Regions from separate parts of the Solibacillus ferritrahens genome, predicted to be linked through region 2. Evidence: riboswitches for the same ligand, from Rfam matches in the RefSeq annotation. Region 2 holds a riboswitch; the other holds the start of a gene.
What was found. A riboswitch is a leader RNA that binds a small molecule or an ion and turns the genes downstream of it on or off. The one in region 2 is predicted to bind lysine.

Region 1 (4,798 bases), on a different contig from region 2:
CACAGGAAATTTCAAACGGCACAGTTTTAGTAGACTTTTGGGCTGCATGGTGCGGACCATGTAAAATGATTGCTCCAGTTCTTGAAGAATTAGATGCAGAAATCGGTAACGATGTAAAAATCGTAAAAGTGGATGTAGATAACAACCAAGGCACTGCTGCAGATTATCAAATTATGTCAATCCCATCATTATTATTATTTGTTGATGGTGAATTAAAAGCAAAAACTGCTGGCTTCATGCCAAAAGAAGCTTTAATCGACTTTATTAACGATAACAAATAATTAAATTGTAAAGCCGTATGCCTAATAAGGTGTACGGCTTTTTTCTTATAGGACTATAAGTTAAAATAAAGTGAATGACATATCCAAATGGGTGAGAATATGAATGCAAATATTAAAGCAAAGCTAGAAATATTACCGAATGAGTCCGGCTGCTATATTATGAAAGACCGTCAAGGCACAATAATATATGTCGGCAAGGCGAAAGTATTAAAAAACCGAGTGCGTTCGTATTTTACAGGCAGCCATGATGGTAAAACAGCGAGATTAGTCAGTGAAATAGAGGACTTTGAATATATTGTAACTTCAAGTGATCTTGAAGCACTTATACTAGAGCTGAATTTAATAAAATTACATGATCCGAAATATAATGTGAAGTTAACAGATGATAAAACATATCCTTATATAAAAATAACGAATGAACGTTACCCTCGAATAATAACAACTAGGAAAGTAAAAAAGGATAAGGCAAAATATTTTGGACCTTATCCAAATGCGTATGCTGCCAATGAAACGCGGAAATTGCTCGATCGTTTATATCCACTTCGTAAATGTACACATCTGCCAAATCAAGTATGCCTGTATTATCATTTAGGGCAATGTTTAGCCCCCTGTGTAAAAGACATTGAAAAACAAGTATATGATGAAATGATTGGTGAAATTTCAAAGTTTCTAAACGGTGGTGTCGAAGAGATTCAAAATGACCTTCAGCAAAAAATGCTGGATGCCGCCGAAAAGCTTGAATTTGAACGGGCCAAGGAATTCCGGGATTTAATTGCACATATCGAGCAGGTTATGCAAAAGCAAAAAATAGTATCGGATGATTTGAGCAATCGAGATGTATTTGGCTATGCGGTCGAAAAAGGCTGGATGTGTGTACAAGTATTTTTTGTACGGCAAGGAAAATTAATTGAACGTGATGTTTCCATTTTCCCTATTTATAACGAGGCGGAAGAAGAATTTTTAACATTTGTCGGACGTTTTTACGAGCAGCCACATCATTTACTACCAAAAGAGATTTTCGTACCAAAGACAATTGATGGAACGATTTTGCAAAAGCTTTTAAATGTAAAGGTACAAACCCCAAAGCGCGGAACAAAAAAAGAGCTGGTCGATCTAGCGATGAAAAATGCCAATATTGCAATACATGGGAAATTCCAGTTAATTGAGCGGCAGGAAGAACGAACAGTAGGAGCTTGTGAAGCACTTGCCGAAGCTATGCAAATTCCATTGCCACTCCGTATAGAAGCTTTTGATAATAGTCATATGCACGGTGCGGATCCTGTTTCTGCAATGGTTGTTTTTGTTGACGGGAAGCCTGCAAAAAAAGAATACCGGAAATATAAAACGCGGGAAGCCGCAAAACATGATGATTATGGCGCGATGCAAGAGGTCATTCGTCGTCGTTATACACGAGTATTGCGGGAGAATTTACCACTACCGGACTTAATCCTAATTGATGGGGGAAAGGGACAAATGGAGGTCGCAAGAGAAGTAATTGAAGATGAGTTAGGATTAATGATCCCAATAGCAGGTCTTGCAAAAGATGATAAGCATAATACATCACAGCTGTTGTTTGGTGCTCCACCGGAAGTTGTACCTTTAAAACGGACAAGTGATGGATTTTACTTATTGCAGCGTATACAAGATGAAGTACACCGGTTTGCCATTACATTTTTGCGTCAACAACATCAGACGAATGCAATTACATCCGTACTTGATGGCATTGCAGGGGTAGGACCTAAACGTAAACAACAACTTATGAAGCATTTCGGATCGGTGAAGAAAATTCGTGAAGCAACTGAGCTGCAATTGCAAGAAGCCGGTGTCCCTGCAAAATTAGCAGAAGTGATTTATCGCCATTTTCACGAAGCATCATTGAATAAATAATAAGGTTATGTTACTATAAATGGTAATTCAATAGTTACTAATGATAGAGGTGCAGTATTAAAGAGTAAATTGCTCGAGGAAGAACAATTCCAGCGACAGCAATTGAAAGGGAATTCTGCCGAAGTGAAATGCGTATTGTTCACGTGTTTTGCTGGTTTTACATTTAAGAAATGTAAGATTGTCAGAACTTTATGTTCTGGAGAGCTATCCTGAAAAGCATATAAACTTTTATTTGTATTGACGGCGACTTTCCATGAACATATGGAAAGTCGTTTTTTTTTATGCGCAAAAATAAGGAGTGGAAGAGATTGCAAACAGTCGTAGTAAAGTTTGGTGGACCTATGTTGGCAACAACAGAAAAAATAGTACAGGTTGCAAAAAAGGTGATAAAAGAGCAAGGTCGCGGCATAAACTTAGTCGTTGTCGTTTCTTCGATGACACCCATTCGTCAAAATTTACGCCAATTTGCAGCGGAAATTACGCATGAACCGTCGAAGCGTGATATGGATGCATTAATCGCTACAGGAGCGCAGTTGACTAGTGCCCTTCTTGCAATAGCGATTCAAGAGCATGGTGGGAAAGCAGTTTCACTTGTCGGTTGGCAGGCAGGTATTCAAACGAATGAAAAATATGGTAATGCCCGGATTGATTTTGTAGATAATAAACGTATTGAAAAGCATTTTGAATTAGGAGAAATCGTTGTTGTATCAGGTTTTCAAGGAATAACAGAGACCGATAACATTTCGACATTAGGGAAAGGTGGATCTGAAACTTCCGCTGTTGCATTAGCGGTTGCTTTAAATGCGGAGCGTGTCGATATTTATTCATCGGTGGAGGGTATTTATACGGCAGATCCTCAGCGTGTTGAAAGTGCTACAAAACTTTCTGAGATTTCATATGATGAAATGTTGGAGTTTTCAAATTTAGGTACTAAAATTTTGCATCCTCGTGCGGTTGAGCTTGCAAAAAAATACAATATGCCAATCGTTGTACGCTCAGCTAAAGAGGATGTAGAAGGTACATTAATAAAAGGGGATGTAGACATGGAAAAGAATTTACTTGTGCGCGGGGTGGCATACGAATCTGATATTATTCGTTTAACAATTGGATATGATTCATATGAAACAGCGTCATTAGCCGAAGTATTTAGTGTTTTAGCAGAAAATGATATCAATGTTGATATTATTGTGCAGGCAGTAATTGATGGGATAAAGCCTACTATTTCCTTTACAATATCTAAAGTAGAGTTTGCAGAAGCTTTACGTGTATTAGAATCGAGTAAACTGTCACTAGGATTTAGTTTTGCAGATTTTGAAGTCGGTTTGGCTAAAGTATCGATTATTGGATCAGCGATGGCTTCGAATCCAGGAGTTGCGGCACGCATGTTTGCGCGTCTAGGACGTGAGCATATTCCGGTTAAAATGGTTAGTACATCTGAAATAAAAGTGTCAGTCGTTGTTCCACAAGAAGATATGGTGTATGCTGCAAACGCTTTGCATGAGGAATTTAATATAGCAATGAAGGAAGTTCCGGCTTCATAAAATAAGGTAGAAGATAAATTTAGAGCTTTCTTGGTGCTAATTAATAGTGATAATGCTATATTTATGATATTAAAGGAACTAAAAACTGTTGCTTTCTAAAAAAAAGCAACAGTTTTTAGTTATGCTCAAATCTTCTCTTTTAAATCCCACTTTAAAATGAATTTGACGTAATTCTTCTTTTCGATTTTTTCTACATAGCATTCGGTTAAGTAACCGAGTTGCTTTTGTTTTTGCTCGGCCAAAAAGCCAGCCTCTAAACGAAAACAGCGCTGCTCAATATTAATCGACATTTCCTCGGTTGTCATAAGTATGTAATGAAGTTCATCCTTTATTTCTTTATCTAAAATTAACTGACCCCAACCGGCCTCCCCAAAAAATGAAGGAAGCTCATCCATGGCAAATAGCGGAAATTTACGTGCGAGTTCTTTCCCTGCCCAATATAAAACATCTTCCTCATGCTTACCTAAAATCGATGGTAGAAGATGATCGCGAAGGATTTCATATCCAAAACTTGGAATCGTTTTCATTTTGTACCCCTCCATATTAAAAACCTCTTTCATAAATTTTCTTATAATTTTCATTCTTTCAGGAAGAAAATAGTTATAAGTAGAAAAAACTGGACTTTAAATAGCATAAATCCGTCTTTAAAATGATTATAAAATATCCCTCGTTACCTTGACGCTAGTATCTGTTGAGAGTACAATGGACATGTCATAATATTGTACCATGATGAAATGCGCAGTCAATAACACAACGTTTACAATTTTGAGGCGTTGCACATTGTGTATTTCAAGTACTAAGGGGGGTAACAGTTTTGTCGAAAGATCGTGAATTTTTATGGCGCCGCTTACACTCGTTATTAGGTGTAGTTCCTGTCGGGTTGTTCTTGGTGTTCCACTTAACTTTGAACTTCACTGCAGTTGGTGGTGAAGAGGTTTACAATAACGCAACAGGTATGATGGAATTAGTTCCACATTCGTTATTGTTAGCAATGGAATGGATTATTATCTATATTCCATTAATGTTCCACGGATTCTATGGTGTGTTTATTGCATTTACATCTACACACAATACGGGTCGTTTCAGCAC
Region 2 (4,798 bases):
CCAATTATAATCATGTAAATCTTATATTGCAATAATCTCACAAAAGTAAAACTATTCTTATTTTTCGGAAATTTGAACAAAAAAGTGATAATACCGAAGTGAATGTTCGGCTTTAGGCTTTTACCAATAAATTCTTGGCTAAATTTTCTTTGAATCGTTCGAAATTTTTCCCCTCAGAGCCAAAATAGCTCATACTACGTGTTACAAAAACGAGGGTCTTCTTTCCATTACCATAACTCACCTCAGCAATTGCACCCATTTCCTCCAGAACTTGCACTTTCATCTCATCTTCATTGAAAATAACAATATTCTCTGCATATAGAGTTTTAAATTGATTGAAGGTAGCTGACCCTTGTAAAATAATGATTTCCGGCTGAAACTCTTCCATTACTTCTTTGAAAATTGTTTGCCCGCGTTCAAAATTAGCGGCATCTTCTTTTTTTGCATTTTTTGCATGATCTGTCAATTCTATTTGATACGTATTTAAAGAAGTATAAATAAGCGATTCGTTATAATGCTTTTTTAGCCATGCCTCAAATTGTAAAGAACCTTTAAATTCACGAGGGGCTCCCTTTATTTCACTCAAATAAAGCTCTTTTAAAAGCTCTCTATTTACTAATGACTCTGCAAAAATCTGTTCACTTCTATCTTCTACTTTAAAAAAGGGTACTGCGTTTGTGCTGATTAGGAAAATTCGTGATTTGTAGGGATTTCCATTTGTTAAAAACGGACGAAACGCTACAATTTTTCCATCTTCGCCCATTAACCATTGATGCATTTTCTTATATAAACCTGTTGAAATAGGCATTCCTAACACTTCCTTATAACTATAGAGATTTTTCATTTCTTCTATAATACCATTCCTTCCTTTTAAAGTATAAAAGTTAGGCTAAAGGGCATTTCATAATCGAGAGCAAAATTATTTTCACCGCTACATTTGCGATAATAGACACTTAAATACATATATTCGCCACCTACATGAACATTTTAGACACTCTGTTTCACTTAATAGACACTCTCCCTTACATATTCGTCACTTCGTTCTCCTTAATGTCCACTTTCAAAACTAATTAAATTAAACAGCACAAGCTCCATTCACTCCACAAAAAAAACGCAATGAAAGCTGATGCTAACATTACGTTTTAATCTTATTTATTTGATAAATCACAGTCCATTAAAGGAACGATTTTTGTTTTATGTTTTACCTTATAGAAAATCCATAATGAAGCAAATAACGGTAAGCCGATGTATGAAACAACAACGCCATACCAGTCAATTGTCCCGCCCATAAAGGCCATATAGTTTTGACCAAGTACAACAATCATACATAATGCAAAGGCAAACAGCGGGCCGAATGGGAAGAATTTTGATACATATGGTAAATCACTTAATGACTTTCCTTGTGCGACATATGCGCGACGGAAGCGATAATGACTAATCGCAATACCGAGCCATGCAATAAAGCCGGACATACCTGAAGCGTTCAATAACCAAATATATACGACACCATCGCCAAAGAATGAAGCTAAAAATGCTAGTGAACCTACTGCTAATGTAGCAAGTAAGGCATACATCGGAATGCCGCGCGTCGTTACTTTCATAAACAGTTTTGGTGCTTTGCCATCTACTGCTAATTGATAAAGCATACGACTTGCTGCATAAAGACCTGAGTTCCCTGCAGAAAGCATTGCTGTTAAAATAATCGCATTCATAACAGATGCTGCAAATGCGACACCTAAGTTTTCAAATACTAATGTAAATGGACTTGTCGCAATATCTTCTGATAAAAGGCGTGAATCTGTATATGGAATAAGTAATCCAATTGCGCCAATAGCGAAAATGTAAAACAGTAAAATACGCCAAAACACTGATTTTACCGCCTTTGGAATGTTTTTTCCTGGGTCGTCTGTTTCACCTGCTGTTACACCAAGCATTTCCGTACCTTGGAATGAGAAACCAGCTGCCAAGAAAATACCGAATAGTGCCAGGAAGCCCCCGTTAAATGGTGCATCTCCTGCAAAAAAGTTCGTGAAGCCCACCGGGTCATTCCCACCTAAAATTCCGAAAATCATTAAAAAGCTGACAATGATAAATACAATAACCGTTGCAACTTTAATCATCGCGAACCAATATTCTGCTTCACCAAAAGCTTTTACAGATAACAAGTTAAACGTTAATACGACCGCTATAAATAAAAGCGTCCATACAATCGACGAGCTGTCCGGGAACCAATATTTCATAATTAATGAAACGGCAGCAATTTCCGCCGCAATCGTAATTGCCCAGTTGTACCAATAGTTCCAACCAAGCGCAAATCCTAATGCCGGGTCTACAAATTTCGTTGCATACGTACTAAACGAACCTGATGTCGGCATATAAGCAGCCATTTCACCTAATGACGTCATTAGGAAATATACCATAACCCCGATTAATGCATATGCGAGCAATGCCCCACCAGGACCTGCCTGTGCAATGGCACCACCTGATGCTAAAAATAGTCCTGTACCAATCGTTCCACCTAACGAAATCATCGTAACATGGCGGCTTTTTAATCCTCTTTTCAGCTCGTTTTTATTGCCGAGCTGATCTATTTTAATTTCACTCATGATTATAAAACTCCCTTTTTGTTTTGTTCGGTGAAGTGTAAAAAGAAAAACCACCACAAGTTTTTGTGATGGTTATAATTACACCTCATCAAACTTGAAAGATAGCTCAACACATGCTTACACATGTGACAGTTCTGTTCCTTATCGGAGACAGCCCCAGCGTTATATTTAAGAAGAAAAATAACACTTCGGCAATCATTCCTTTCATAAAGCTTCACAGATTCTTCTCAATCTCCGCTATACTAATTTTAATGATTGCGACCTCTACCCCATACATTTACATGAGGTAATATATTTAATTGAAATAATGATTATTAGTCTAACATAATATTTTTTTGATGGCAACGCGTTGCTATTTTTCAGTTTTTTAAGATTATTCTCACTATTCAACGGCGTTGTTGCAGGAAAAGGAGCCTCATTCATGAATGAACAAAAAATAAACCAAAACAGCAAAAAAATACTATCGAATAAACCACTTCTCTTTTTTATGGTTGCTGTATTCCTATTCGCTACTACTTTACGTACACCAATTACTGTAGTAGGTCCAATCATTTCTTTTATTCGGGATGGCCTCGGCATCTCAAACGTTCTTGCAGGATTTTTAACAACTATTCCGTTAGTCGCGTTTGCTATTGTTTCTCCTTTTGCACCACGCATAGCACGTAAATGGGGTATGGAATGGACTTTATTTTATTCAGTAATTTTACTTTGTATCGGAATATTACTACGTTCAGTAGGTGAAACAACACTTCTGATTGGAGGAACAATTCTTATAGGGATTGCCATCGCTTTTGGAAATGTTCTTATTCCGAGTTATTTCAAATGGAAATTCCCGCTGCATATCGGCTTGTTAACAGGGGTGTATTCCGTATCGATGAATATTTCTTCCGGACTTGCAGCTGGCTTTAGTTTTCCGATTGCCACAAATGCAGGCTGGCAAATGGCTTTAGGCTTTTCGATTGTTTTAGGTGTTCTGACATTAGTTATATGGATACCGATTTTGCGAACACCAAAAGTGGACTTGCATATGTCGACATCACAGACAATGAAAACGCAGATGTGGAAATCACCGCTCGCTTGGGCAGTTGCAGGAGCAATGGGCTTTCAATCTTTTTTATTTTACTGCTCTTCTGCATGGCTGCCAGAAATTTTTGTTAGCCAAGGTTTGGATGCTACCGCGGCCGGTTGGATGGTTTCTGTTATGCAATTTGCACAAATTCCGATGACGTTTGTTATTCCAATTATTGCAGGGAAGCTCATTTCACAGCGTCCAATCGTCATTTTCTTTACGATTTGCTACTTAATTGGCTTTACTGGTGTGTTGATGGAATGGACAAGCCTTGCGATTTTATGGATGATCTTTTTAGGTTTTGCAGGCGGAGCTTCATTTGGTTTAGTATTGATGCTGTTTTCACTACGTACAGAAACTGCTTACGATGCAGCGGAGCTCTCCGGCTTTGCGCAATCAATTGGCTATTTAGTCGCAGCTGTCGGGCCTGTTCTATTCGGTTATGTACATGATTTGACGAATAGTTGGTCCATGCCTCTTCTGTTATTTATTTTGATTTCAGTTTTGTTATTTTTTGCTTCATTTATAAGCGCAAAGAATCAAACAATCTAGCCAAACGTATGTACCCTTTTATGCTATAATAAGGTGAGTAAATAAAAGGAGTACTGAACTATTGCGTAAAAAAAGAAGACGAAATAAAAAAAGGCTGCCGATTATTCCGTTATTTTTCATTACCTTAGCTGCTGCAGTTGGTTTTAATGCAACGAAAACTTTAGAAGGTATGGGTATTGGAATTATCACTTATTTCGTACTCTATATCGGTTTTATAATTTGGCTGAAAACACGAATAATAAGAAAGTTACGGAAATCCGGTATTCGAGAAGTCGACCAAATGAGCGGTGAAGATTTCGAAAAGTTTTTAGGAGAATTGTTTAAACGCCGCGGTTTTAAAGTGAGCTATACTGCAACGAGTGGCGATTATGGTGCGGACCTCATTTTGAAGGATGGGAAAGACATCATTGCCGTGCAGGCAAAACGGTATTCCAGCACGGTCGGTGTAAAGGCTGTACAGGAGATTATCGGTGCGGTGAAAATGTATGAGGCAACAGAAGCATGGGTTGTAACAAACAGTCATTTTACCCGGCAGGCCGAAAAACTTGCAGACATTAATGACGTTTATTTA

Region 1: linked by a shared signal. The riboswitch ahead of SNE38_RS15860 (aspartate kinase) and the one ahead of SNE38_RS12225 (amino acid permease) in region 2 are both predicted to bind lysine.

Annotation. Positions count from the first base shown of each region.
Region 1 covers NZ_JAXCLE010000019.1:26,069-30,866, forward strand. Annotated here, with positions in the region: gene trxA (thioredoxin) at 1-281, shown strand, start outside; gene uvrC (excinuclease ABC subunit UvrC) at 381-2,168, shown strand; lysine riboswitch at 2,205-2,383, shown strand; gene SNE38_RS15860 (aspartate kinase) at 2,477-3,709, shown strand; gene SNE38_RS15865 (YslB family protein) at 3,835-4,251, opposite strand; gene SNE38_RS15870 (succinate dehydrogenase cytochrome b558 subunit) at 4,524-4,798, shown strand, end outside.
Region 2 covers NZ_JAXCLE010000011.1:92,373-97,170, forward strand. Annotated here, with positions in the region: gene SNE38_RS12220 (RNA 2'-phosphotransferase) at 113-844, opposite strand; gene SNE38_RS12225 (amino acid permease) at 1,149-2,606, opposite strand; lysine riboswitch at 2,701-2,881, opposite strand; gene SNE38_RS12230 (CynX/NimT family MFS transporter) at 3,028-4,227, shown strand; gene SNE38_RS12235 (restriction endonuclease) at 4,289-4,798, shown strand, end outside.